DNA from 4 places in the Serinicoccus sp. CUA-874 genome. Region 2 is predicted to be linked to each of the others. Evidence: predicted binding sites of a transcription regulator. Region 2 holds the regulator's gene; each other region holds the start of a gene.
The links. The regulator LexA, encoded in region 2, represses DNA repair genes until DNA is damaged. The targets are predictions, from matches to a motif close to TCGAACANNTGTTCGA.

Region 1: BJF80_RS11360 (HNH endonuclease signature motif containing protein) is a predicted target of LexA. The motif match lies at 3,435-3,450, and genes of this name have one in related genera.
Region 3: BJF80_RS18630 (DUF6504 family protein) is a predicted target of LexA. The motif match lies at 2,421-2,436, and genes of this name have one in related genera.
Region 4: ruvC (crossover junction endodeoxyribonuclease RuvC) is a predicted target of LexA. The motif match lies at 3,189-3,204, and genes of this name have one in related genera.

What each region holds. Positions count from the first base shown of each region.
Region 1 is NZ_MKJZ01000034.1:108,740-115,770, forward strand. Features, by position in the region: gene BJF80_RS11345 (SDR family NAD(P)-dependent oxidoreductase) at 1-275, opposite strand, end outside; gene BJF80_RS11350 (hypothetical protein) at 373-630, opposite strand; gene BJF80_RS11355 (Lsr2 family DNA-binding protein) at 877-1,824, opposite strand; gene BJF80_RS20875 (hypothetical protein) at 1,929-2,054, opposite strand; gene BJF80_RS11360 (HNH endonuclease signature motif containing protein) at 2,051-3,295, opposite strand; gene BJF80_RS11365 (DEAD/DEAH box helicase) at 3,656-7,031, opposite strand, start outside.
Region 2 is NZ_MKJZ01000037.1:16,220-23,250, reverse strand. Features, by position in the region: gene BJF80_RS20515 (patatin-like phospholipase family protein) at 1-82, shown strand, start outside; gene BJF80_RS14770 (response regulator transcription factor) at 116-850, shown strand; gene BJF80_RS14765 (sensor histidine kinase) at 853-2,343, shown strand; gene BJF80_RS14760 (NAD-dependent protein deacetylase) at 2,340-3,230, shown strand; gene BJF80_RS14755 (PRC-barrel domain-containing protein) at 3,276-3,608, shown strand; gene lexA (transcriptional repressor LexA) at 3,717-4,436, opposite strand; gene BJF80_RS14745 (LysM peptidoglycan-binding domain-containing protein) at 4,709-5,149, shown strand; gene BJF80_RS14740 (hypothetical protein) at 5,190-5,801, opposite strand; gene BJF80_RS14735 (L-lactate dehydrogenase) at 5,881-6,816, shown strand; gene BJF80_RS14730 (glycoside hydrolase family 65 protein) at 6,781-7,031, opposite strand, start outside.
Region 3 is NZ_MKJZ01000039.1:120,077-127,107, forward strand. Features, by position in the region: gene BJF80_RS17290 (lytic transglycosylase) at 1-556, opposite strand, end outside; gene BJF80_RS17295 (Rv2175c family DNA-binding protein) at 767-1,072, shown strand; gene BJF80_RS17300 (polyprenyl synthetase family protein) at 1,092-2,174, opposite strand; gene BJF80_RS18630 (DUF6504 family protein) at 2,493-2,870, shown strand; gene BJF80_RS17310 (SAV_6107 family HEPN domain-containing protein) at 2,996-3,427, shown strand; partial or broken gene BJF80_RS17315 (DNA polymerase III subunit alpha) at 3,487-7,031, shown strand, end outside.
Region 4 is NZ_MKJZ01000035.1:212,728-219,758, forward strand. Features, by position in the region: gene BJF80_RS13325 (preprotein translocase subunit YajC) at 1-288, opposite strand, end outside; gene ruvB (Holliday junction branch migration DNA helicase RuvB) at 699-1,802, opposite strand; gene ruvA (Holliday junction branch migration protein RuvA) at 1,877-2,485, opposite strand; gene ruvC (crossover junction endodeoxyribonuclease RuvC) at 2,482-3,168, opposite strand; gene BJF80_RS13345 (YebC/PmpR family DNA-binding transcriptional regulator) at 3,326-4,096, opposite strand; partial or broken gene BJF80_RS21650 (SpoIID/LytB domain-containing protein) at 5,223-5,399, shown strand; gene BJF80_RS13360 (cell wall-binding repeat-containing protein) at 5,491-6,771, shown strand; gene pdxT (pyridoxal 5'-phosphate synthase glutaminase subunit PdxT) at 6,759-7,031, opposite strand, start outside.

The DNA.
Region 1 (7,031 bases), on a different contig from region 2:
CCCAGGTCGCTCTCGACCTGCGCCACCCAGGCCTGGACGGCCTCCCGGTCGGCGACGTCGCACTCGAAGGCGACGACCCGGCCAGCGTCGTCCCCGGCCTCGTCCCGCGCGCGGGACTCGGCGATCTCGGCGCCGCGCCGGGTCTCCTCGAGGTGGCGGGCGCAGACCGCGACGTCGTAGCCGCGCTGGGCGAGCTCCTGGGCGACCAGGAGCCCGAGGCCGCGGGAGCCTCCTGCGACGAGGGAGACGGGGCGGGGGGTGTGGGGGGTGCTCATGCCCTCACGCTAGGAGGAGGCGGGGTATGCCGCTTGCTGAGACGGCGGGGGCCGGGTCCGACTCGGCGCCCTCCGCCCAGCGTGGTGGACGGTTCCCTCAGCTGATGATGCCGTGTCGCGTGTTCCAGGAGCGCGCGGTGGCATAACCGTCGTAGATGGAGAACGCCCACGCAGCCAGCCACACAGGGAACAGCAGCCATCCGATGAAGGGGATCAACATGGCGATGCCGAAGAAGGCGACCGTGCACAGGATGAGGATCCCCCGGCCGACGCGCCCACCCAGCATGGTGCCGAGGCCCGCGATGAGGGCGGACGCCAAGGCGTACAAGACGGGGTTACGCGATTGCACCTTCATGGGGTAGTGCATTCCGGGCGGCGGCCCCCAGGCATGCTGCTGCGCGGCGGGCGGCTGTGCTGCCGGTGACTGCGGTTGGTGTGGATCGGCCCACTGGCCCTGCGGTCCGGTTGTTTCGTCCGGTACATGTGGATATGACATTCCCCTGGTCCTCTCCAAGAATGTCCCGTCGGCGTCATGGATTCCGACGTCGGACAAGGGAAGAGTAGCGAGGAATGTCTACGCTGGGAAGGCCTCGGCGCTGCTCTACCGCCGTGCGTCGAATGCCTCGCGGATCTCGCGTGGGATGCGCCCGCGGTCGGACACGGCATACCCGTGCTCGCGTGCCCACTGGCGCACCTCGCCGGGGCTGGCGGCACGCGCGGAGGTGAGAGGTGTGGCCTCGGTCTCGACGTGGGTCTCCTCGCCGGCGTGGGCGAGGGCGGCGGCGAGGAAGCGGTAGGTCCACTCCTGGGCGAGGGCCCGGGTCTCGCAGAAGATGATGGGGACGGTGGGGAAGCGGGCCTGGCACTCGCCGAGCGCGTCGGCGACGACGGCGGGGCGGACGCGGTCGAGCTTGAAGACGGCGGAGTATCGGTCCTCGACGACGACGGCCGCGGTGGGGAGTGATGAGAGGTCGGCGAGCAGGTAGCGCATCTTGCCGGTGGTCAGGGTGGAGACGAGGTCGACGAGGCTCTTGCGCTCGACCGACGCGGCGACCCGGCCGGCGACCTCGATCGCGTAGTCGCCCGCGGGGAGGCCCTTCGCGGCGGGTGGTGACCTGCTGGTGGTCGAAGGTCCAGGCATACCGCTCGTGGCTGTCGATGATGATCTCGAGGGTGGGGATGCCTGAGCCGCGCGCGTGGGGAGACTGACCGCGGGGCGTGCCTGCTTGGCGGTGCGCGCGGTCTGCCAGAAGACCGCCTCGCGGCCGCGGGCTCGGGTCAGGACGAACTGCGAGCGGTTCTCACGGCCACGGTCGAGGACGAGGTCGATGCTGGCGCCGCGGCGCACGCAGGATCGGGTCGGCACGCGTTCCACGAGGTCGGGCTCGCTCGGCCATCCGGTCGCGCGGTGGCAGTAGACCTTTCCGGTCCGCGGCCACGTCTCTTTCGCCTTGAGCACGACGCCGTCCGGCCCGAGGGGGATGCGCAACAGGTACGGCAGCCGCGAGCCGTCCTCGGGGTTGTGGGCGATGAGGAAGTCGTCCGGCACGAGGTCAGGGTATGCGGTCGCACACCACATGGCGCGGCATCTGGACCGGCCCTTCGCCCGGTTCACGTCGCGGCTCCGGGCCTGAGCCGGGCTCTCACCGCGGCTCACGCCGTGTCCTTGGCCGGGCTCCCACAGCGGCTCACGCCGCCGCCTCGTCGGCGTCCCACGTCATCGACCGGGCGCAGGCCGGTGGCCCGGCCCTTGGGGGGCCGGGTGTGGGGCGGGGTCATCGCAGTCTCCATCGGACACCGGTGGTGTCGACGTCGGCGGTGGTGTCGTGCTGGTGGACCCAGGTGTGGTGGCGGGGGCAGAGGAGGGCGTAGTTGCCCAGGTCCGAGGGGCCGCCGCGGGCCCAGTGCACGATGTGGTGCGCGTCGCACCAGGTCGCGGGCACGTGGCACCCGGGGAAGGTGCACCCGCCGTCGCGGTGCGCCAACGCCCGCCGCTGACCCGGGGTGACCAACCGCTTCGCCCGACCCAGGTCCAGGATCTGTCCCTTCTCGCCGAGCACGGCGGGGATGATGTCGGCCTCGCACGCCAGCTGCCGCACCTGGTGCGCCGGGATCGCCCCCTCGTGCACGGTGTGCCCGGCACCGCCCAGGGCACCGCGCAGCTCCTGCAGCCCGATCGTCACCATGACCTGCGCCTTCGGAGTCGTGGGCTGCCCCTGCGTGCCGGCGACACCACGCCGGAAGACCGTCATGAACGCGTCGTAGCGCCGCTGACCCGCCGTCCGCAGGTCCAGCTCGGCCACCGAGAGACCACCATCGTCGATGCCGCCTCCCTGGACACCCTCGACCTGCGTGCCGTCGCCTCGGACCCCGCCCCCCGGGACACCACCCTGTGCGGGGTCGCCGCCCTGCGCGCCGTCCTCGCCCGCACCCTTCGGCGGTGTCGGCGCGGCCAGAGGTGACATGAGCACCGCGCGGATGGTCTCGTAGTCGGCGTCGTCGCCCACGGTCACCACGAACCGGCGCAGCGACCCGTCCGCCAACGACGACTCGTGCACGTCCCGCAGCTCATGCCTGGCCTGGGCCCGGGCGATCTGTTCCTTCTCGGACAGGCAGGTCGCGACCAGCTTGGACGTGATCCGGGCCAGGTCCTTCTCGTCGAACTCCTTGCTCGCGGCGGCGACGGTCAGCAGGTCGGTGGCCTGGGCGTACTCGGCCTCCCCGAGGGCCGGGCGGATCCTCATCAACGCGCGCAGGACCTGCGCCGCGCGGTGCACCGGTACCGTCCCGTCCTGGACGGCGTCCGCCAACGGGACGTGCACGCGCTGCTGGGCGGCGCGGGCGACCAGCGCGATCTCGACCGCGGCCCGCGACGCCAGCCCGGGGCATACCAGTCTCACCCAGTCCACGTCGGAGAACCCGGCCTCCTGGTGCAACCCCCGGCTCAGTCCCTCCCGGACCACCGCCACCAGCAACGCGTGCGTCCGCGCCGCCACCCCGTCCAGCGCCCAGCACCTCACCGAGCTCACGCTCCTGCAACAGCGCCGGCGACGCCAACGCCGTCACCGACCGCTCGAGGACACCGGCAAGCTCGGCCACGACCGCCGCCGCACCGTCGGCCTGACCACCGGCCGTCTCACCACCCCAGCTACCCCTCATGCGAACAAGTGTACGAGTCAGGTCTGACAGACCCTCCTCCTGCGACAGTGCACCTCGCTGAGAACCGGGAGCGGCCCGACCGCGTCATCCCCGCGCCGTCGAGTCGGCGGCGAGGACGTGGGACCGACCCCCCGAGGCCACGCTCGTCAGCTTCTACGCCGCGTCCCGACCCTGCCACGTGATGCCTTCCGACCCCGCAACGCGCCGGGCCGGCAGCCTGGTCAGGACGTGAGCCCGGCCGGGACGTCCAGCAGCCCGCGGATGTCCTCGGCGCTCAGGGGCGCGCCCAGGGCGCCACCGGCGTCGACGACCTTGTCGAAGAGCTCCCGCTTGTGCTCCTGCAGCGCGACGACCTTCTCCTCGATGGTGTCCTCCGCGACCAGCCGGTAGACCATCACCGTCTTGTCCTGACCGATGCGGTGGGTGCGGTCGACAGCCTGCGCCTCGACGGCAGGGTTCCACCACGGGTCGAGCACGAAGACGTAGTCGGCCTCGGTGAGCGTGAGCCCGGAGCCGCCGGCCTTGAGGCTGATGAGGAAGACCGGCGCGTCCCCGTCGGTGAACTGCGCGATGCGGCGCGGCCGGTCCCGGGTGCGTCCGTCGAGGTAGACGTGCTCGATGCCCTCGGCCTGCAGGCGGTCCCGGACCACCCGCAGGAAGCGGGTGAACTGGCTGAAGACCAGGCACCGGTGCCCCTCGGCGGCGAGCTCGACCACCTGCTCCAGCAGGGCGTCGACCTTGCTGGGTCGGGCGGAGGCCGGGGCGTCGGGCACCACGAGGTGGACGTCGAGGCTGAGCTGGCGCAGCTTCGTGAGCGCGGCGAGGATCGCGATCCGGTGCCGGTCGACGTCGTCCAGCAGGCCGAGGATGCGCTGCCGCTCGCGCTGCAGGTGGGTGTCGTAGATGCGCCGGTGGGCGGGGTTCAGCGGCACCGAGACGACCTGCTCGATCTTCGGGGGCAGGTCGGCCGCCACCGACTCCTTGGTCCGGCGCAGCACGAGGGGGCGGATGCGGCGGCGCAGCGTGTCCAGCAGCTCGGGAGCGGTCCCCGACTCGATGGGTCGGCGGAAGACGGTGCTGAAGCGCTCCGGGGAGCTGAACAGCCCGGGCGCGACGATGGACAGCAGCGCCCACAGGTCCATGAGCGAGTTCTCGAGCGGCGTCCCGGTGACCGCGATCTTCACCGGCGCCCGCAGCCGCCGGGCGACCTGGTAGGTCCGCGACCGGTGGTTCTTGACCGCCTGAGCCTCGTCGAGGACCACCCCGCCCCAGGCACGCTCCACCAGGTGCTCCTCCTCGATCCGCAGCAGGGTGTATGACGTGACCACCACGTGGGCGCCCGCCACCAGGTCGTCCAGGGGTCGCCCCGTGCGGCGCGTGGTCTGGGTGAGCGCCATCACGTCCAGGTGCGGGGTGAACCGCGCCGCCTCGCGCTGCCACGTGGCGAGGACGCTCGTCGGCGCGACGACGAGCAGCGGCTTCTCCGGGCTCAGCCGGCCCTCGGCCCGCAGCCGCTCGGCGGCGGTGAGGACCTGCAGGGTCTTGCCGAGCCCCATGTCGTCGGCGAGGATCCCGCCGAGGTCGTGGTCGAGCAGGAAGGACAACCACCGGTAGCCGTCCAGCTGGTAGTCGCGCAGCGTCGCCTCGACGGTGCCCGGTGGGTCCGGGTGCGGCAGCTCCTCGAGGGCCAGCAGGGCCCCCACGGTGCGCTGCCAGCGCTCGCTCTGCTCGGTGACCACGCCGAGGGCGACGAGCTCCTCCCAGAGCCCGGCCTGGTAGCGGTTGATCCGCAGGCCGTCGCCGTCGTCGGCGCCGTCGTGGAGGGCCAGGGCCTCCTGGACCAGCCGGTGCAGGGCGCGCAGCTCGTCGGTGTCCAGCCGGAACCACGACCCGTCCGGGAGCAGCAGCACCTCCTCGTCGCGGGTCAGGGCGGTGAGCAGGTCGCGCAGCGGTACCTCCTGGTCACCTGCCCGGACGCTGAGGCCCAGGCCGAACCAGTCGCGGTCGCCGTTGACGCCGGCCTCTCTCGTCTCGGCGTCATCCGGGCCGTCTTCCGGCCCGAGGTCCCGGGTGGACACCTGCACGACCGGGCCGTCCTCGACCTCGGCGTAGGACAGGGGCTCGCCGACGAGGGTGACGTCGATGTCGTCCCGTTCCTGCAGCGCCGGGAGGACGTCGCGGGCGAACTGCACGGTGGCCCAGCCGGTGAGCTCGGGCTCCAGGACCACACCGAGGCGCGCCTTGCCAGGCAGGGGGATGCGCAGCCCGGGCGCCCCGTCGAGGATGTCGAGGCTGGAGAGCAGCGCCTCCTCGCGGTCGGGGTCGCGGACCACGGGCTGGGGGGAGCCGGCGTGGTGGTCCTGGGAATTGCGCGGCGGGAGCAGGGGGACGTCGTGGGTGACCTGGCCGACGGCATACCGGAACGTCCAGCGGAGCCGGGTGAGGTGCCCGGGCTCGAAGGTGACCGTCAGCCCGAGGTGCGGCGGGCGGACCTCGGGGATGAGGACGCTGCCGTCGCTGGAGGTGAGGGTGGTGTGGCGGCGCAGGGCGGGGGAGTATGCCGTGAGGAAGCGCTCGGAGTCCGCCGCCGGAACCCGCAGCCGCCCGGCCTGGCCGAGCAGGGTGGTGACCGCCTTGCTGAGCGGACGGGTCAGCGGTGCGAGCACCATCCCGTGCTCGTCCCCGGCAGCCAGCCCGTGGCCGGGGTCACCGACCAGCTGCGGCGGCGCGGTGGTGCCGGGCAGGTCCACGACCGGGGCCAGGGTGATGGCCGCGTCGGAGTCCCTCGTGAGGTCGAGCGAGAGCTCGACCGGGTCGGCCAGCCGGACGGACCGTCGACCACGCCCGGTCACCAGGGCGACGCCGGCGTGGGCCGCGTCGCGCAGCAGCGGCCAGACGGCCGGCCCCAGAGCGGTGGCCTCGACCCACTCCCCGGGGTGGTACCAGTGCGGCGAGCGGGCCGCCTGTGCCTGCACGACGGCGGCCAGCGCGGCCCGGTGCCGGTCGTCGGTGCGGGCAGAGGCGTAGCCCCGGTGCAGGTCGGCCCAGGAGACCCCGGTCTGGATCCAGGCGCCCGAGGCTCCCCGGACCAACGGCTTCAGGCGTAGCCGGGTGGGGTGCGCGGTGGTGGCCTGGGCCAGTTCGACCTGCAGGGCGAGCGGCGTGCCGCTGCGGTCCTCGGAGGCGGAGTCGAGCTCGGCCAGGACGGGCGCGAGCAGGTTCTCCCAGGCCGCGGTGGCTGGGGTATGCGGTGTCCCCGAGGCGGGGGTCGCGGCCCCTGCGGTGCGCTGCGCGTGCAGGATCACCGCCGCCGCGTGCTTGCACAGCGTGCCGACGGGGCAGGAACACGAGGTGGCCAGCCCCGCGGGCCGGCGGGGGGTCCGGCGGGCTCCGGCCTGCGACCAGACCGTGGTGGAGTATCGGCGGTTGCCGTAGACCGTGGCCCTCAGCACCCCGTCTTGGTCCTCCCGCAGACCGTGGACCGCACCCCGCCGCTGGTAGGTGACGGCCCGTGTCACCGTGGTCGTGCCGAAGACCCTGCTGAGGTCGTCGCGGCCCAGCTGCCGGATCCAGTCCGGTGCCACGAAGGCGGGCGGC
Region 2 (7,031 bases):
CGCGACTCCGGTCGGATCACCGCGCTCGGGCGGCGCTGAGCGACGGGGTGTGCCGCACAGCGAGCGCACAGCAACCACCTAGACGCCGCACGGGGTGGCAGGATGAACTTCCACCATGACGCCAGCCGCAGCCCCCGCCCTCACCCGCCTCGACGGGACCCCCGTGCGCGTCCTCGTCGTCGACGACGAGGCGCACCTGACCGAGCTGCTGTCGATGGCGCTGCGCTACGAGGGCTGGGAGGTGCGCGTCGCGGGCACCGGGATGGACGCGGTGCGGGTGGCCCGCGAGTTCTCCCCGGACGCCGTGGTGCTGGACATGATGCTGCCCGACTTCGACGGCCTCGAGGTGCTGCGCCGGATGCGGGCCGGTGAGCCGGACGTCCCGGTGCTCTTCCTCACCGCCAAGGATGCCGTGGAGGACCGGGTCGCCGGGCTCACGGCGGGCGGTGACGACTACGTCACCAAGCCGTTCAGCCTCGAGGAGGTCGTCGCCCGGGTGCGAGCCCTCATGCGGCGCACCGCCGTGGTCGCCCAGGAGTCCGGCTCGGTGCTCGTCGTCGGTGACCTGACGCTGGATGAGGACAGCCACGAGGTGGCGCGCGCCGGGACCGAGATCACGCTCACTGCCACGGAGTTCGAGCTGCTGCGCTTCCTCATGCGCAACCCGCGTCGCGTGCTGTCCAAGGCGCAGATCCTGGACCGGGTGTGGAACTACGACTTCGGGGGCCAGGCCAACATCGTCGAGCTCTACATCTCCTACCTGCGCAAGAAGATCGACCTCGACCGCGAGCCCATGATCCACACGATGCGTGGAGCCGGCTACGTCCTCAAGCCAGCCGCGGGATCCTGAGCGTGGCCCGTCGGCCCAGGTCGCTGCGCGTCAAGATCGTCACCTCCGTGGTGGCGATCTTCGCGTGCGTGCTCCTCGTCTCCGGGGTCGCCACCGTCCTCGCGCTGCGGCACACCCTCGTCGGGCAGCTCGACGAGGACCTGCGCCTGTCCAGCGAGCGGGTGGGGGACGAGGTCGGGGGCGGCTTCGACCAGCCGCCGCCGGCCGGACCGGGGGAGGACCTCGACGAGCGCGGTCCGGCCCGCCCGCCAGGGGGCGGCGACCGCTCGCTCGCCGTCGTGCTGCGCGACGGCGAGGCGGTGGTGAACTCCGTGGTCACGACGGACAACCGGCTGGGCTCGCTGGACGACGCCCAGCTGGCCGTGCTGGAGCAGGCGGCGCAGGACGCCGCCGGGTCGCCCACGGGGTCCGAGCCGTTCTCCGTGGACCTCGGCGCCGGGGTGGGGGACTATCGAGTGGTGGTGGAGGACGGTGCCCAGGGCGACACGCTGCTGACCGGGCTGCCCCTGGCGGGGGTCACGGACACGACGCGCCGGGCCGTGCTGATCCTGCTGCCGGCGGCGCTGCTGTCGCTCCTCGCGGCGGGTGCGGGCTCGGCGTGGCTGGTGCGGCGGGACCTGGCACCCCTGGACCGGGTCGCGGCGACCGCGCGGCGGGTCTCCCAGCAACGGCTGGAGCGGGGCGAGGTGGCGGTCGAGGACCGGGTGCCGGCGTCGGCCACGGAGGCGGGGACCGAGGTGGGGCAGGTCGGGCAGGCGCTCAACGAGCTCCTGGACACCATGGAGTCCGCGCTGTCGGTGCGTCATGCCAGCGAGCAGCGGGTGCGCCAGTTCGTCGCGGACGCCTCGCACGAGCTGCGGACGCCGCTCGCCTCGATCCGCGGGTATGCCGAGCTCTCCCGCCGGGAGAGCGAGCCGGTGCCCCCGGGAGTCCGGCACGCCCTGGACCGGGTGGAGGCCGAGTCGCTGCGCATGCAGGGCCTGGTCGAGGACCTGCTGCTGCTGGCGCGGCTCGACGCGGGTCGGCCGCTGGAGCGGGAGCCGGTCGACCTCACCCTCGTCTGCCTGGACACCGTCAGCGACGCCCGCGCCGCCGGGCAGGACCACACCTGGGTGCTCGACCTGCCCGAGGACCCGGTGGAGCTCGTCGGTGACGAGGCGCGGCTGCGGCAGGTGCTGGTCAACCTGCTCGCGAACGCCCGCACCCACACCCCGCCCGGGACGACCGTGACGACCGGGCTCCGGGCCACCGCCGACGCGGTCGAGGTGGTCGTCGAGGACGACGGACCAGGCATACCCGAGCGGCTGCAGGAGACCGTCTTCGAGCGCTTCGCCCGCGGCGAGGACTCCCGCTCCCGGGCCGCCGGGAGCACGGGGCTCGGGCTCTCGATCGTCGCCGCGGTGGCCCGGGCGCACGACGGCCACGTCAGGGTGGAGTCCCGACGGGGCCAGACCCGCTTCGTGCTGACGCTGCCGCGCGAGGGGGCCCGGTGAGCGCGGTCGGGCCGCTCGACAGCGCGCTCACGCTGCCCGCGCAGACGTCGGTGGAGCCGGGGAGGTATGCCCGGCTCCGGGAGCTGGTGAGGGCCGGTGGGGTGGTGGCGCTCACCGGGGCGGGGATGTCGACGGCCAGCGGCATCCCGGACTACCGCGGACCGGACGGGACCCGTCGGGTGCAACCGATGCAGCACGGGGAGTTCGTCGGGTCGGCGGACGCGCGACGGCGCTACTGGGCCCGGGCCTACGTCGGCTGGACCCGTTTCGAGGCCGCACGGCCCAACGCCGCGCACCGCGCGGTCGCCGACCTGGAGCGGCTTGGCCTGGTCCGTCACGTCATCACGCAGAACGTCGACGGGCTGCACCAGCAGGCCGGCAGCCGACGGGTCCTGGAGCTGCACGGCACCCTCTCCCGCGTGGTGTGCCTGGACTGCGGGGAGGTGACGACCCGCGCCCAGGTGCAGGACTGGCTCGCCGAGGCCAACCCCGGGTTCCTGGCCGTGGTCGACGCCACCTCGCCGGTGCGCCCGGACGGCGACGTCGCGCTGCCCGAGGCCCAGGTGGAACGCTTCCGCACGCCCCGGTGCCTGGTCTGCGGGCAGGACCGGCTCAAGCCCGACGTCGTCTTCTTCGGCGGCTCGGTGGACAAGGAGGTCGTGGCGCGGGCCTACACCTTCGTCGAGCAGGCCCGCACCCTGCTCGTGCTCGGCTCCTCGCTGCAGGTGATGAGCGGCTACCGGTTCGTCCGACGAGCGGCGCGCGAGGGCATACCCGTCGCCGTGGTCACCCGGGGCGGCACGCGGGGCGACGCCGAGACGACGGTGGGGGTCGATGCCCTGGTCGGTGACGTGCTGCCGGCGCTGGTCGCCGACCTCGGTGGTTAGGCTGGGCGAGGACGGTCCGGACGGGCCGCCGGCGAGGAGGTCGCTGTGGTCACCTACGAGCAGCTGGGTGAGATGTACGACGCCGAGGTCGTCGACCAGGACGGGCACAAGGTCGGCGGGATGTGCCAGGTCTACCTCGACAACGGCACGGGGAGCCCGGCGTGGGTGTCGGTCCGGACCGGGTGGTTCGGCGGGCGCAAGGTCTTCTGCCCGGTGTCCAACGCCACGATCCAGGGCGGCCGCATCCAGGTGCCCTACCCCCTCGCGATGATCAAGGACGCACCGGACATCCCGTGCGACGGGCACCTGACCGAGGACGAGGAGGAGCAGCTCTACGACTACTACTCCGTGGACGAGGGGCCGGCCCCCTCGGGCTGAGCGCAGGAGTTGCGGCGTCGGCCCCCGGAGAGGATGGAGGGGCCGGGGACCGACGCCGCGGTCGGTGTCGGGTGCAGTGGCACCCGGTGTCGCGTCGGGGAGGTGGCCTCAGACCCGACGCAGGACCGCGGTGACCTTGCCGAGGATCACGGCGTGGTCGCCGTCGATCGGCTCGTAGGAAGGGTTGTGGGGGATGAGCCAGGTCTTGCCGTCCCGGTGGCGGTAGGTCTTGACGGTGGCCTCGTTGTCGAGCATCGCGGCGACGATCTCCCCGTTGACCGCCGTGGGCTGGCGGCGCACGACGACCCAGTCGCCGTCGCAGATCGCGGCGTCGATCATGGAGTCGCCCACGACCTTGAGCAGGAACAGCTCCCCGTCGCCCACGATCTGCCGCGGGAGCGGGAAGACGTCCTCGACGGCCTCCTCGGCGAGGATCGGGCCGCCCGCCGCGATGCGGCCGACCATGGGGACGTAGGACGGCTGGGGGCGGGCGTCACCGATGCCGGTCTCGTCGTGGACCTCGGTGGGTGTCGGGCCGGCCTCGGCGTCGCGGCGCCGGTATCCCGAGCCCTCGCTGCCCGGGTGCACGACCTCGATCGCCCGCGGGCGGTGCGGGTCGCGGCGCAGGTAGCCCTTGCGCTCGAGCGTCTTGAGCTGGTGGGCCACCGAGCTGGGTGAGGTGAGGCCGACGGCGTCACCGATCTCCCGCAGGCTCGGCGGGTAACCCCGGTGGTCGACCGAGTCGCGGATGACGTCGAGGACCCGGCGCTGACGGTTGGTCAGCGCGGCGCCACCGTCGCGATCCGGCATCTCGTGGATTGTGGCCATGATCTCCATCCCCTCGTGCGGGCCCCACCCTCGTCGCGCCGCGGCTGCTGTGGTGCTGTGCCCCGGCGTCTCGGCATCATGCCTGGTCAGAGGGTATGTCAGTGGTGGGTGCTTGAGTTGCTGACATGAGCACAGGCTACGCCCGGCGCCAGGCCAAGGCAAACACCTGTTCGGGTGGCGTGTCGACAGCGTCGGACGCATGTGCTATCAATGAAACAGACGTGCGATCGGACACGCGTCCGACCCGCACCGCCACGAGGAAGGTGAACAGCATGAGCACCGCCATCGCGCACGACATCCTGAGCCCGCTGCCGGTCCCGCGTCCGCGTGGGGCAGCCCGAGGTCACTTGCGGCTGGTGCCGACGCCGTCGGCCCGCGGCCGCTCCGGCGACGGGTCGCAGTTCCGGAGTGCACGGGCACGGCGTGTGGAGCCGGCTCGACACCTGCGGCTGACGCGGCGGGGCCGGCTGGCGCTGACCACGACGACGAGCCTCGTGGTCGCGCTCGTGGCATGGTCCATGCTCGGGCTGCTCGGACCGGCCGGCGCCAGCTCCTCGATCGTGGTGGAGGAGGGCAGCACGCTGTCCGAGATCGCGGCGCAGGAGTTGCCGGAGGTGCCGCTGAGCCAGGCGATCACCAGCATCCAGCGGGCCAACAGCCTGAGCACCACGTCGGTGGCGGCGGGTCAGGAGCTCGTCATCCCCGGGCGCTGACCGGAGGGGAGACCGGCGCGAGCTGTGGTGAGCCTGCGGCTCAGTCGGTCTGCGGGCCGGCCTCGTGCACGGCGTCCCAGACGATGCCGAGCTGGTCGGTCGGCATGAAGTAGCCCGACAGGTGCGGGTCGAACATCAGGCCCGCGATGCCGGCGTCCTGGTAGGCCCGCGCGGTGTCCACGAGCTCCTGCGGAGGCAGGGCGATCGCCCGGAGGTCCTCTTCCGGCGCGACCATCTCGTTCTGCACGGCGAAGTGCCGGGCGCGCTCGGCACTGGTGAAGGTCAGCAGCATCATCTGGCCATCGATCTGCGCGGCGGCGGGGGACTCGGACCCGGCGTCGCCGACGGCCACGAACCACCAGTGCGGCAGGTCCATGGTGGCGCGCCAGAGGCGGGTCATGCCCCCGTGGTCCTCCGGCCCGGTGACCCGGGCGGCGAGCACGTCGGTCTCCGTCTCCTCGGGCTCGGACAGCTGGCCGAGGCGGGTGGTGCCTGGGGTCGATCCGCCATTGGTCGCCTGCGGGTCGTCCTGCCGAGGTGCCGGATCGGCACCGCCACGGTCCGCGCGGTTCTCCACCGGTCGCTCACCCTCGTAGAGGGACTCCGGCCGACGCTCGTCGTCCTGGAAGGGGAGGTCGGTGGGCTCACTCATGTCCAGTAGTCGACCACACCCCGGGCTGCAGGGCCAATCCCGCGACGGCGCCGACGGCCCGGGACTGCATGATGGACCGGTGACGGACAGCATCTCGGGACCCAAGGTGGCCATCGTCGGAGCGGGCTCGGTCGGTTCGACCCTCGCCTACGCGCTCCTCCTGAGGGGGGTCGCCCGGCACGTCGTCCTGCACGACATCGACGCTGAGAAGGTCCGGGCGGAGACGCTCGACCTGCGACAGGGCCTGCAGTTCATGCCGGCGGCGCACGTCGACGGGTCAGAGGACGTCTCGGTGTGCGCCGGCGCCGACGTCGTGGCCGTGACCGCCGGCGCCAAGCAGCAGCCCGGCCAGAGCCGGCTCGACCTGGCCGCCTCCACGACCCGGCTCATGGTCGATCTCATGCCGCGCCTGGTGGAGGCGGCACCGGATGCGACCTTCGTCATGGTGACCAACCCCGTGGACGTCATCACCTACGTCGCGCAGAAGGTCACCGACCTGCCCCCGGCCCGGCTGTTCGGCTCCGGCACCGTCCTCGACTCCGCCCGGCTGCGCGGGCTGGTGGCTCAGGCCTGCGACGTGGCGGTGCAGAGCGTGCATGCCTACATCGTCGGCGAGCACGGGGACTCCGAGGTCCCGCTATGGAGCAGCGCGACGGTCGGCGCCGTGCCGATCACCGAGCTCACCACCGCCGAGCAGCGGGAGCAGATGGCCCACGACGTGGTGCACGCCGCGTACGAGATCATCGCCGGCAAGGGGGCGACCAACTACGCCATCGGCGCCTCGGCCAGCCAGATCATCGGGTCCGTGCTGCGGGACGAGCGGCAGGTGCTGCCGGTCTCCACCCTGCTCTCCGGGACGCTGGGGCTGAAGGACGTCTGCCTGTCGATCCCGACCGTCGTGGGCGCCGGGGGCGCCGAGCGCCCGCTGGCGCCCACCCTCTCCGGGGAGGAGCAGGCCGGGCTGGAGGCCGGAGCCGAGTCACTCCGTCGTGCGGCCCGGAGCCTCGGGTTCTGAGCCCACGCGGACGCGGGGGACCGGCCCGGTGGAGTCCCACTCCTCCTCCGGCCAGCTGTGCGGGACCACGCCGGTCGGCCGGCCCGGCATACCCTTGCTGCGGTCGGTCGGGATGCTGGCGGTGGACACCGCCTCCGAGATGGGGGCGCCGTCACGTCGCAACCCGTGGCCGTCCAGGGGGACGGTGACCTCCTCGTCGGCCACCTGCACCTGCT
Region 3 (7,031 bases), on a different contig from region 2:
TCTCGTCGTAGGGCCGGTCGAGGGGCTCGGGGCGGCTGCGGTCCGCCTCCGGTGCCGCGCCGCCCAGCCTGAGCTCCTGACCGGGGTAGATGAGGCGGGTGTCCTGCAGGTCGTTGGCGCGGGCGATGTCGGCCACGCTCACCCCGTGCCGGGCGGCGATGTCGGTGAGGGTGTCACCGCCGCGGACCGTGACCGTGCCGCCCGAGGAGGCGCCGCTGGAGGAGGCGCTGCCGCCCTTCTCGCTCCCGGACGAGGGTGCCGGGGCCGACGCGGCGGGTGCGACGTCGGTGTCTCCGCCGACCGGTATGCGCAGCCGGGCGCCGGGCATGATCCAGCGGCCGCCGTCGGGCAGGGAGTTGGCACGGACGAGCGCGCGCGGGCTCACGTCGTAGCGGGCCGCGATGTCGTAGACCGTGTCGCCTGCGGTCACGGTATGGGTGGTCTCCCGCGTCGCCGGGAGGACGGCGAGGGGAGCGGTGGCGTGCACGCCGGTGGGCGCGACGTAGGCGTGGGTGGGCAGGTCTCCGGGCGGCAGTGCGGCGAAGAGAGGGCTCACGTCGTGCTCCTCCGAGAGTGGCGGGTGAGGGGGCAGGGACTGCTGTGGCCGTCGTGGTCGACGGGGACATCGCGACCAGTGGGGCACAAGGGACAGTACTCGGCCGCTGCCGATCACGCCACTGTCCCGGCGTGTCGCTGCATGTGGTTCACTGGCCCTGTGCTAAGTGACACCGATGTAGTTCCAGAGTGGCTGACTGTCCCGGACGTGATGGAGCGCACCGGCGCGACGCTGCAGGCGGTGCGGCGGTGGCTGCAGGAGCGGGACGTGGTGGGGGTGCGTCGCGGCCCGGACCGGGTGGTGATGATCCCCGCCACCTTCTTCGTCGACGACGGTCCGCTGCCGACGTTGCGCGGCACCATCACGGTGCTCGGCGACGGCGGGCACAGCGACGAGGAGATCGTCGCCTGGCTCCACGCCCCGGACGACACGCTGCCGGGCGGCAGCGCGATCGCCTCCCTGCACGCCGGGGCGAAGACCGAGGTGCGACGCCGCGCCCAGGAGGAGGCCTTCTAGGTCCGTCGGGGAGAGCCGGTCAGACGGCGCGGTCGGTGCACACGCCGACGAGGTCGCGCAGCGCCTGCGTCCCCTCGTCGGTGAGGCCGGGGGTCTGGTCGAGGGCCTGCAGCGCCCGGTCGGCGCCGTCGCTGATCAGCTCCTCGGTGCGCCGCAGGGCGGTGGACCGGACGAGCACCTCGCGCAGGGACTGCACCGCCTCCTCGTCGAGGTCCGGGTCGCCGAGGGACGCCTCGACCAGGGCGACCCCGTCGGGATCGGCGTGGGCGAGGGCATACGCGACGAGCACGGTGTGCTTGCCCTCGCGGAGGTCGTCACCGGCGGGCTTGCCGGTCTGCCCGGGGTCGCCGAAGACGCCGAGGACGTCGTCGCGGAGCTGGAAGGCCTCGCCGAGCGCAGCCCCGTAGCGGGCCAGGCCCGCGCGGGTCACCGCGGAGGCGCCGGCGGCGTCCGCGCCGATGAGAAGGGGCTGCTCGACGGAGTAGCGGGCGCTCTTGTGCCGGATGACGGTGCGGCACCGCTCCAGCCGTGCGGCGAGATCGAGGTCGCGCCACCCGCGTGCCCCCTCGAGGATGTCGAGGAACTGGCCGCCCATGAGCTGGGTGCGCATCCGGTCGAACTCGGGCCGGGCGCGCTGCAGGGCGGCGGCCGGCAGCCCGCTCGTCGCGAAGGCCTCGTCGGTCCAGTTGAGACAGAGGTCGCCGGCCAGGATCGCCGCCGCGTGACCGAAGCGCTGCGCGTCCCCGGACCACCCCTGCTGCTGGTGCCACGTGCCGAAGGTGCGGTGCGCCGCGGGCCGGCCACGGCGCAGGTCGCTGTTGTCCATGACGTCGTCGTGCAGGAGCGCTGCCGCCTGGAAGATCTCCATCGCGCTGGCGGCGCGGACCACCCCGGGGCCGTCCGGCTGCCCCAGGGCGCGCCATCCCCAGTAGAGGAACGCCGCCCGGAGCCGTTTCCCGCCGGAGAGGAGGTCGGCGACGGCGTCCACCAGGGGGGTCATCGGGGGGCCGAGCCCGGCGAGCACCTCGCGCTGCCGCACGAGGTGCTCGTCCAGGGCCTGCTGCACGCGGGGGCGGAGGTCCACGCCGTCCAGGACGTGCATCGCGAGTCCTCCTGTGCCTGACCGGGTGGCCGATGGGTGGGCCGGAAGGGCGGTAGGCCCGGCGGGTCGCCCTGCCCCCGAGCCTAGCCGCTGCGCCGGGCGGTCCGGGTCGCCCCCTCCTACGACCCGGACCTGCCGACGGATCCATGGTGCTGCGGGTGCCCGGGTGGGCGCAGAAGTTGTCCACAAGCGCCACGGGGAGGGGTTGAGTCTGTCGGGGGCGAGTCGTACATTTGTCTCCACGTATCGAACACAAGTTCGATCCATGGGTCGTCCCGTGACCGATCGGTCGCCCCGTCGTCCGCGAGGAGGAGCAGCATGAGCAGGAGCTATCAGGAGCTGGTCGAGGTGAGGACCGGCGCCGCGGGCGAGCACGGGATCCGGCTGGAGGGGGCCGTGGCGCCGGACCCCGACGGCGGGTGCCCGCAGGTCCCCACCGTCTTCCTCTGGCGGGGACGGGTGCACCTCGTGCGCGCGGTGCTGAGCCGATGGACCCAGCGGGTGCCGTGGTGGCGTGGCGAGGACGGGCGGGAGGACGCCCGGGCCTCGGCGGACCCGGCGGGTGGGAGCACCGGCGCGACAGAGCTGGAGCGGGTGGTCTGGCGGGTGGAGGCCGGTGCCGGGAAGGCGTCCGGGACGGGGGTCTACGACCTGGTGCAGGGCGGCCGGTGGTGGCTGGAACGGGTCGCCGACTGACGAGGCCGGCCGGAGCCAGGAGCGCGCGACGAGGGCACGAGCACGACGAAGCACGAACGACGCAGCCAGACGACGAAGCCAGACGACGAAGCCAGACGACGAAGGACGACGGAGAGGACGACGAGATGACGGTCATCGAGACGGGGGTCACGGCCGGGGCCGTGCTGGACCTGCTGGAGCGCTCGCGGGGGGTGCTCCTGGAGGCGTGCCACAGCGGCACCGCCGCCGAGCGCTACACCTGTGCCCACCTGGCCGCGCTGCGGGCCGGGGCGGCGTTGCTGGCCGCCCGCACGACACCGGTGCCGCGCAGCCGCCCGCGCAGCGTCTGGGAGGTGCTGCCCTCGGTCGCGCCGGAGCTGACCGAGTGGGCCGCGTTCTTCGCCGCGTCCGGTCGGCGACGGATCGCCCTGGAGCGTGGTGCCGGCAGCGTCACCGCCCGGGACGCCGACGACCTGGTCCGGGCGGGGGAGCGCTTCCTGGAGCTGGTGCGGGCCTCGCTGCACCTGCCGTGCGAGGCGCCGGTGCACGCCGAGCTGGTCCCGCTGGGTCACGGGTGAGCCCGGTGGCCGGAGCCGGTGACGACTTCGTCCATCTCCACGTCGCCTCCAGCGCCTCGATGCGCTACGGCGCGTCCCACCCGGCCGAGCTGGTGGCCCGGGCCGCCGAGCTGGGGCAGTCGGCGTTGGCGCTGACCGACCGTGACGGCCTCTACGGCGCGGTGCGCTTCGTCCGGGCCTGCGGCGAGGCCGGGATCGCGCCGGTGCTGGGGGTGGACCTCGCCCTGGCGGGTTCGCCACCCGGGCCGGGAGGACAGACCCGCCACCCCGGCGTCGACCGCAGCCCGTTCGTCACCGGGCTCCGGGAGCAGGAGCAGCAGGACCTTCGGCGGGTGGCTCCCGGCCGCGGGTGGGGCGAGGGACCGGATGCCCGGCCGGAGCGCCGTGGCCCCCGCAGTCCGGTCAAGGGCGGGGCGCTGGTCGACGACCAGCAACCGAGGGTCGTGCTCCTCGCACGCGGCCAGCGCGGTGGCGCCGAGGCAGGGGCGGGGTGGGCCAGGCTGTGCCGTCTGGTCACCCAGACGCACCTGTCAGGCGAACGCTCCGTGCCCCGGGTCACGCCCGAGCTGATCGCCCGGGCGGTGACCGCCACGGCCGGGGTGGCCCCCGTCGTGCTGCTGCTCGGCCCGGACTCCGACGTGGGCAGGGCGCTGCTGGCGCGCCGCCGGGACCTGGCCAGGCAGCTGCTCACGGGGTGGGCCCGGCTGCTCCCGCCGGGGGCCGTGCGGGTCGAGGTGGTCTGCCACGGCGGTCCCGACGGCACGCCGGGCAGCCTGGCGCACGCCACGGCCACCTGGGCGCTGGCCCGCGAGGCGGGCATTCCCGCGGTGCTCACGGCCGCGGTGCGGCACGCCCGTCCCGACCAGGCCAGGGTGGTGGACGTGCTCGACGCCGCCCGGCGGCGGGTGGCGCTCGACGAGCGCCACCTGGACCGGGTCAGCAGCGCCGGTCACCTGGCGACGACCGCCGCCATGCACGGGCTGGCCCGCCAGCTCGAGCACGCCGCCGGGCCGGGGGCCCGCGCCGAGGAGCTGCTGCGGGAGACGCTGGAGCTGGCCGCGGCCTGCCACCAGGACGCCCGGTCCGACCTCGGCATCGGAGCGGTCCATCTGCCTGAGCCCGAGGTGCTGGGGGTGCAGGGCGTCGGGCAGGCCCACCAGGTCCTCACCGAGCGTTGCACGCAGGCCGTCACCACGCGATATCCCGGTGCGGGGGCCTCGTCCCGGCGCAGGATCCACGAGCGGCTCGAGGACGAGCTGGGTGTCATCGCCGGCCTGGGCTACCCGACCTACTTCCTCACGGTGGCCCAGGTGTGCGACCTGATCCGGGACAACGGCGTGCGGGTGGCCGCCCGCGGGTCGGGGGCCGGGAGCCTGGTCACCTACCTGCTGGGCGTCAGCGGTGTCGACCCGCTGGAGCACGGCCTGCTCATGGAGCGTTTCTGCTCGCCGCTGCGCGCCCAGCTGCCGGACATCGACATCGACGTCGAGTCCGCCCGCCGCACCGAGCTCTACGAACGCATCCTGGAACGCTTCGGCTCCGAGCGGGTGACCTGCGTGTCGATGACCGAGACCTACCGGGTGCGGCACGCCGTGCGGGACGTCGCCGCCACGCTGGGGATGCCGCCGGGCGAGATCGACGTCATCGCCAAGGCCTTCCCGCACATCCGCGCCCGGGACGCGCGCTCAGCGGTCCGGGACCTGCCCGAGCTGCGCCGTCAGGGGCTGGACGCCCCACGGATGCAGCTGCTCATGGAGCTGGTGGAGTCGCTGGACGGTCTGCCCCGACACCTCGCGATGCACCCGTGCGGTGTGGTCCTGTCCGACACCGGGCTGCTCGACCGGACCCCGGTCGAGTCCAGCTGGCTGGGTTTCCCGATGAGCCAGTTCGACAAGGACGACGTCGAGGAGCTCGGCCTGCTCAAGCTCGACGTGCTGGGCATCCGGATGCAGTCGGCGATGACGCACGCCCTGGACGAGGTCGCGCGGGTCGACGGCGTGCAGATCGACCTGGACGACCGGACCCAGGTGCCGCTCGACGACCCGGACACCTTCGCCCTGATCCAGTCCACCCGGACCCTCGGCTGCTTCCAGATCGAGTCGCCCGGGCAGCGGGAGCTGGTCGGCAAGTTCGCCCCGGAGACCTTCGCCGACATCATCATCGACATCTCGCTCTTCCGTCCCGGGCCGGTGAAGTCCGACATGATCCGACCCTTCCTGCACGCGCGGCAGGGGTGGGGCGAGCCGGAGTACCTCCACCCCAGCCTGGTGCCCTACCTGGAGGAGACGTGCGGGGTGGTGGTCTTCCACGAGCAGGTGCTGCAGATCGTCGCCCGGACCACCGGGGTGTCCCTGGCCCAGGCCGACGAGGTGCGCCGGGCCATGGGCAGCCCGGCGGGGCAGGACGAGGTGGAGGTGTGGTGGCGCGCGGCGGCCGCGGCACGGGGCTACCGCCCGGGGGAGGTGGACCGGATCTGGGAGGTGCTGGCGGCCTTCGCCTCCTTCGGCTTCTGCAAGGCCCACGCGGCGGCCTTCGCGCTCCCGACCTACCAGTCGGCCTGGCTCAAGACGCACCACACGGCGGCCTTCCTCGCCGGCGTCCTCACGCACGACCCGGGGATGTATCCCAAGCGCCTCATCCTGGACGAGGCCAGGACGATGGGGGTCCACGTGCTCGGGCTCGACGTCAACGCCTCGGGCGCGGCCTACCGGGTCGAACGCGTGGACCCCTCCTGCTCGGGCGAGGACGACCCGCCTGACCAGGAGGCGGGTGGCCGGGGCGGCTTCGGTCCTCTCGACGCCACCGTGCAGCCGGCCACGGCGCAGGGCACGCTGCGGCGGGCGCCGACCGGGTCGACGCGACGATGCGGCTGATCGAGCGCCGGGCGGGTGGCTACGGCATCCGGCTGTCCCTGTCCGACGTCAAGGGGATCAGCGAGGACGAGGTCTCGCGGATCGTCGCCGGCCAGCCCTACGACTCCCTGGCAGACCTGTGGCACCGGGCCCGCCCCAGCCGCCCGACGGCGGAGCGGCTGGTGCTCGCCGGGGGGCTGGACGAGCTGCACCGGGTCGGACGGCGTGCCCCTCGCCCCGCACGTCCCGGTGCCCGGGCGGGGACGGCGACCGGGCGGGTGGGTCTCACCCGGCGCGACCTGATGCTGCACGTGCGTGACCTGGAGCGCTGGTCCCGCCACGCCGCCAGCGGTCGCGGCCGCGCCGGTGCCGCGCGGCACCGCCCGGCTCCCGCCCTCGGCGCCGGGGAGGTGGCGGCGCGGGCGGAGGGCCAGGCGGTCGGGCGCCGGTCCTGGCACCAGACCTCCGCCTCCGCGACCACGCAGCTGACGCTGCAGCTCGGCGACGACCCCGCACCGCTCGTCGGCAGCGGCCTGCCGGAGATGAGCGGGTCCGAGCAGCTGCGGGCCGAGCTGGAGGTGCTCGGCATGGACGTCAGCCAGCACGTGGTGGCCGGCTTCGGTCCGATGCTGGCCGACCTCGGGGTGACCCGGTCCCGGGACCTGCTCTCCTACCGTGGCGGTGCCGAGGTGCTCGTGGCCGGTGCCAAGGTGGCGACCCAGACCCCGCCGGTGCGGTCCGGCAGGCGGGTG
Region 4 (7,031 bases), on a different contig from region 2:
GCCGACCATCGACATCGGCAGGATGGCCCGCCGCTGGAACCGCAGCACCACTCCCCCAGCCTCGAGGTGGATGACCTCGGCCTCGACGGCGCGGATCACGCCGAACATCCCCGAGGTGGTCATCACCTCCTGGCCCGGCTGCAGCTGGCTCTGCGCCTCGTTCACCGAGCGGGCACGCCGCCGCTGGTTGAACATGAGGAACAGCAGGAAGATGATCGGCAGTGCCAGGATGAGCAGCGTGAGGCCGGAGCCCCCCGCGCCCGCAGCGGAGCCGGTCGCCAGTGTCATGGAGTGACCCTTCGAAAGCGTGTCTCGTGGGGCGCCGGGTGCGACGCCGTCGTCCCGCCGCCCGCGCCCAGGCGCGCGGCAGGCACCCGGGGCAGTCTAGGTGAGTCCGCTGGGGCCACCAAAGAGGCCGGTATGCCGTGTCCCCGCCACCCGATCCGCCGCCCTGGCCCATCCCCCGTAGGCTCACCGACCCGGAAAGTCGCGCCATGGCAGGACTTCCACGGTCAGTAGCGCTGCCGGCATACCCACCGACCGGCGAATGCACGCCCCAGCAGGACTTCCACGGTCAGCACCACTGCCGGTATGCCCGCCGACCGGGGAGATCTTGCCCCGGCAGGACTTCCACGGTCAGCACCGCTGCTGGCATACCCGCCGACCGGGGAGATCTTGCCCCGGCAGGACTTCCACGGTCAGTCGCCGAGCGGGAGCGTCTCCGGCGGGTCGTCGTCGGCGCCGAAGCGGCCGCCGGTGCTGCCGGGGACGCCGCCACCGGCGCCGGCGGGCGGGGTGAGGCCCAGGTGGGACCAGGCGGCCGGGCTCGCGGCGCGGCCGCGAGGGGTGCGCACCATGAAGCCCTCGCGCACGAGGTAGGGCTCGGCCACCGTCTCCACGGTGTCCGGCTCCTCGCCCACCGCGACCGCGAGCGTCGACAGCCCCACCGGGCCCCCGCCGAACCGGGTGCAGAGCGCATCGAGGACGGCCCGGTCCAGCCGGTCCAGGCCAAGCTCGTCGACGTCGAAGAGCGCCAGCGCCGCGCGGGCGGCCGGCTCGTCGACGACGTCCTGGCCGTGCACCTGCGCCCAGTCCCGCACCCGCCGGAGCAACCGGTTGGCGATGCGGGGGGTGCCGCGGGAGCGGGAGGCGATCTGGGTGATGCCGGGGTCGTCCGCCTCGATCTCCAGCAGCGCGGCGTTGCGGTGCAGGATCGCCACGAGGTCCTCGGTGGCGTAGTAGTCCAGGTGCCCGGTGAAGCCGAAGCGGTCCCGCAGCGGCGCCGGGAGCAGCCCGGCCCGGGTGGTCGCGCCGACCACGGTGAACGGCGGCAGCTCCAGCGGGATGGCGGTCGCGCCCGGACCCTTGCCGACGATGACGTCGACCCGGAAGTCCTCCATCGCGAGGTAGAGCATCTCCTCGGCCGGCCGCGACATCCGGTGGATCTCGTCGAGGAAGAGCACCTCTCCCTCGACCAGGGACGACAGCACGGCGGCGAGGTCCCCGGCGTGCTGGATGGCCGGGCCGCTGGTGATCCGGATCGGCTGCTCCAGCTCGCCGGCGATGATCATCGCGAGCGTCGTCTTGCCCAGGCCGGGCGGCCCGGACAGCAGCACGTGGTCCGGCGGGCTGCCGCGACGCCGGGCCGCCTCGAGCACGAGCCCGAGCTGGTCGCGCACCCGCCGCTGGCCGGGGAACTCCGCCAGCCGCCGCGGGCGCAGGGCCGCCTCGATCCGCCGCTCCTCGTCGGTCCCGGCGGCATCGACCACCCGCTCGGCCCCGGTGAACGCCTCCTCCGGCACCTCGACCTCGTAGGAGCCGTCCTCGGACGGGCGGTCGTCGTCGGAGGCGTCGTCGCGCCGACCGGCCGCCTCGGTCACCGGCCCAGCTCCCGGAGGGCCGCGCGCAGCAGCGCGGCGACGTCGGCGGGCGCCTCGTCCTTCGTCACGGTGGCGAGTGCGCCGTCGGCCTGCTTGGCCGTCCAGCCGAGACCCTGCAGCGCCTCCCGCACCTGGCTCTGCACGGCGTCGTCCGCGGAGGCGACAGTCCCGGCGGCCCGCTGCGGCAGAGCCGGGTCGACGCCGACCGCCAGGATCTTGTCCTTGAGCTCCAGCACCAGCCGCTCGGCCGACTTCTTGCCGATGCCGGGCACCTTAATCAGCGCGACGAGGTCGCCCTGGGCGATCGCCGCGCGGACGTCGTCGGGCGAGTGGACCGAGAGCATCGCCAGCGCGAGCCGTGGCCCCACGCCGCTGACCGTCTGCACCTGCTCGAAGATCGCCTTGGCGTCCGAGCCGTCGAAGCCGTAGACCGTCAGCGACTCCTCGCGGACGACGAGGGTCGTCTCGAGCGAGACCTCCTGGCCGCTGCTCGCCCCGGCGGCGGTCTCGGGGGTGGTGTGCACGAGCAGCCCCACGCCCCCGACCTCGACGACGAGGTGGTCGAGGCCGACGTGGCGGACCGTGCCGCGGACCGAGGCGATCACCGGGGGTTCCTCCTGCTGCTGGTGGCGGTGGTGACGGTGCTGGTGACGCGACCGCCAGCGCGGGCCGAGGCCCGGGCGGCAGCGGACCGGGCCGCCGTGCGGTGCTCGTCGTGGAGCTGGGCCAGCCGGTTGGGCCGCGCCTTCGCTGCTGCGCGCTCGGCGTCCTTCAAGCGGTCGGAGCCACCGGCCTCACCCTCCAGGCGAGCCTGCGATCCCCCGCGCCACAGGTGGCAGATGGCCAGCGCCAGCGCGTCGGCGGCGTCGGCCGGTCGGGGCGCCTGCTCCAGGGTGAGGATCCGGGTGACCATGCGCGTCACCTGGCCCTTGTCGGCCCGGCCGTTGCCGGTGACCGCGGCCTTGACCTCCGACGGCGTGTGCAGCACGACCGGGAGCCCCAGCCGGGCGGCGGCCAGCAGCGGCAGCGCCGAGGCCTGCGCCACGCCCATGATGCTGCTGTTGCGCGTGCTGGCGAAGACCCGCTCCACGGCTACTGCCTCCGGGCGGGTCCGGGCGAACCACTCGTCCAGCTCGGTCTGCAGGGTGAGCAGCCGCTCCGCCGGGTCGTCGCTCGGCGGTGTCCGCACCACACCGACCTCGACGAGCCGCAGCTGGCGCCCGGGGAGCCCCTCGACCACCCCCAGACCGCACCGGGTCAGGCCGGGGTCGACGCCGAGCACGCGCATTCCGCTCCCGTTCCGAAGGTGTGGACAGATGTTCGGACTCCACGCTACACAGCCTCGTCGCCGGTCCCCGGCCGCGACACACCATCGGAGACAGCGTGGACCTCGCTGCGCTCGGGGTCCTTTCTGCTCCGAGCAGTCAAGCTCGCGCCGCTCGGGACTACTCGGCCTCGTCGAGCTGCGCCAGGACCTCGTCGGAGATGTCGGCGTTGGAGTAGACGTTCTGCACGTCGTCGCAGTCCTCGAGCGCGTCCACGACCCGGATGACCTTCTTGGCGCCGTCGACGTCCAGCGGCACCTGCATGCTCGGCACGAAGGTCACCTCGGCCGAGTCGTAGTCCATGCCCGCCTCCTGCAGCGCGGTGCGCACCGCCACGACGTCACCGGCCTCGGAGATGACCTCGAAGGACTCGCCGAGGTCCTCGACCTCCTCGGCCCCGGACTCCAGCACGATCTCCAGCAGCGCGTCCTCGCCGGTCTCGCCGCTCTCCTGCTCCTTGGGCACCACGACCTGGCCCTTGCGCTCGAAGAGGTAGGCCACCGAGCCGCTGTCGGCCATCGAGCCGCCGTTTCGGGTGAGCGCGGTGCGGACCTCCATGACGGCGCGGTTCTTGTTGTCGGTGAGGCACTCGATGTAGAGCGCGACCCCGCCGGGGGCATACCCCTCGTAGACCAGGGCCTCGTAGCTCGCGCCGCCCGCCTCCGCGCCGGAGCCGCGCTTGACGGCCCGGTCGATGTTGTCGTTGGGGACCGAGCTCTTCTTGGCCTTCTGGATGGCGTCGTAGAGCGTCGGGTTGCCGGTCGGGTCTCCCCCACCCATGCGCGCGGCGACCTCGATGTTCTTGATGAGCTTGGCGAAGAGCTTGCCGCGCTTGGCGTCGATCGCGGCCTTCTTGTGCTTGGTCGTCGCCCACTTGGAGTGACCACTCATCCGGTGTCCTCGCATCCGTCGTCTCGGGGTATGCCGCTCGCACAGGTCCCTCGGGACCTCGACGCGGGCGGCAGGGATCGACGCCCTAGGTTACCCGCATGCCAGGGGACCCTCGTGAGGTGCAGATCCGGGCGCGCACATCGGGGGGATCCGGCCGGACTGGGTGCCGGAGGGCGCCCCCGACCTGCTGCTGATGCAGCTGCCGCCCGGCTGACCCGGGCCCGGGCATACCCCCCGCCTCACTCTTGTCCCACCACCCCCGGGTGCCGCATAGTGAGGGTGGCTCGGGCCGGTCCCTGCTCGACCACCCCACTCGACGAGGAGTCATCGTGCGACGTCACTCCGTCGCAGGGCTCGCGCTCGCACTCGTGGTGTCCCTCACGAGTGCCCCCGCGTCCGCCAGCCCCGCAGCGCCCGAGCCCGACCTCGCGGACCCTGCGTCCGGCAGCTCGCTCCCCTGGGCCCAGCAGGCGCAGGCCGCGCCCGAGCCGGAGAGCGCCGAGGACCTGGGCGAGACCACGGTCGTCACCACCGACGACGTGCTCCCGGCGCCGGTGCCGGGCTCGGAGGTCTACCCGGTGCCCGCCGACGGCAGCTACGACATCACCGGCGGCGGCTACGGCCACCGGATCGGCATGTCGCAGTGGGGGGCCCACGGCGCGGGCCTCGAGGGCCTGTCGCACGAGGAGATCGTCGACTTCTACTACCCCGGCACCCGGCTGGAGACCTGGTCCGCCCAGGACATCTCGGTGGGCATCACCATCGACGGCGACGGGGTCACCCGGGTGGCGCACCGCTCCGGCCTGCGGGTCTCTGCCGCCCCGGGCAGCCGCACCTACGCCCTGCCCTCCGGACGCAGCCAGTGGCGGGTGCGCGCGACGACCTCCTCGGCGACGTCCTGCGTGCTCGAGGGGTATGACGGTTCCACCTGGTCCTCCTGGTGGCCCTCGGGCATGCCCCGCCGCTGCCCGGTCACCTTCTCCTCCTCGCAAGAGGGGACGGTCGACCTCTACCTGCCCGGCGGCAGCTACGGGTCTACCGCGGCGCCCTCACCGCGACCCACCACGGCAGCTCGGCCCTGGCCACCGTCAACCACCTGCCCGAGCAGCACTACCTGCGCTCGGTCGTGGCCGCCGAGATGGGTCCGTCCTTCCACCCCGAGGCGCTGCGGGCGCAGTCCGTGGCCGCGCGCACCTACGCCCGCCGCAGCGCGAGCACCTCCTACTACGACATCTGCGACTCCACCGCGTGCCAGGCCTACCGCGGTCGTGGCGTGCGCCGCGGCGACGGTTCCCTCCTCTCCTACGAGTACTCCGCCAACAACGCCGCCGTCGACGACACCGCCGGTGAGGTGCTGACCTTCGCCTTCCCGCAGCCGGCGGCTGGCGACCACGATGTACTCCGCCTCGACCGGCGGCCAGACCATCGCCGCCGGCAACGGGCACGACTACCTGCGCGCGCAGAAGGACCCCTACGACGCGACGCCCGCCAACCCCCGGCACCGGTGGAGCGCGTCGCTGCCCCGGACCGCGCTGCAGCAGCGCTACGGCATCCATCGCGTCGAGCGGGTCCAGGTGCTCACCCGGGACGGGGTCGGCGCGTGGGGCGGCCGCATCCTCACCGCCCGGGTGGAGGGCTTCACCTCCGGCGGTGCCTACACCTACGCGCACGCCACCGGGACCGGCCTCATGCTCTCCCGCTACTGGCCGACGTGGTCCGAGGGACTGTCATCGGACTACTTCACCTTCGCGGGGGCGGCGCCGACCCCGACGAAACCGGTGCGCCTCAGCGGCACCGACCGCTACGGCACCGCCGCGCGCGTCGCCGAGCAGTGGAGCCCCGGGGTGGGCGTCGTCTACGTCGTCTCCGGGCAGGACTACCCGGACGCGCTGGCGGCGTCGGCCCGCGCCGGGGTCTACGACGCCCCGCTGCTGCTGACCCGCCACGACCGGCTGCCCGGCGCCACCACCCGTGCCCTCGAGCGGCTCCGCCCCGACCGGCTCGTCGTCCTCGGCGGCACCGACGCCGTCTCGGGCGGCGTGCTGCGCGACCTGCGTGGGTATGCCCGCACCGGCCGGGTCGACCGGGTGGCGGGGACCGACCGCTACGGCACCGCCGCCGCGCTCGCGGGCTACTACCCGAGCGGGGTGGACCGGGTGCTGCTGGCCAGCGGTCGGGACTTCCCCGACGCGCTCGCCGGGGCCGCGGTCGCCAACGGGCAGCAGGCACCGCTGCTGCTGACGCGACCGGAAGGTCTGCCGAGCACCACGATCAGCGCGCTGCGGCGCCTGCAGCCGCGCGAGATCGTCGTGCTCGGCGGCGGCGGCGCTGTCACCGACACCGTCGTGCGGCAGGCCCGGCAGTATGCCTCCGGCGGCGTCGTGCGCTGGGCCGGGGACGACCGCTACCGCACCGCGGCCCGGATCGCGGCGACCTTCCCGCGCGGCACCGACCCGGCCTTCGTGGCGCTCGGCACCGACTTCCCGGACGCGCTCGTGGCTGCCGCGCTGGCGGGCCGTCACGACGCACCGCTCGTGCTGACCCCGGGTGACCGCGTCGCGGCCGGCGCCGACCAGGCGCTGAGCCACCTGCGGCCGCGGTCGATGTACGTCCTCGGCGGGACCGGCGGCATCACGAGACCGACGATGGATCGGCTGGCTCGCTACCTGCGCTGAGCGTGCACCATCTGCACGAAGAGCTCGTGCACCCGGTGGTCACCGGTCACCTCGGGGTGGAAGCTGGTCGCGAGGAGGCCACCCTGGCGGACCGCGACGGGATGACCGTCGGTCGCGGCGAGGACCTCCACGCCGTCGCCGATGCGCTCGACCCAGGGCGCGCGGATGAAGACGGCCCGGACCGGGCGCTGCGGGTCGCGCAGCCCGGGGAGGTGCAGGTCGGCCTCGAAGCTGTCGACCTGCCGGCCGAAGGCGTTGCG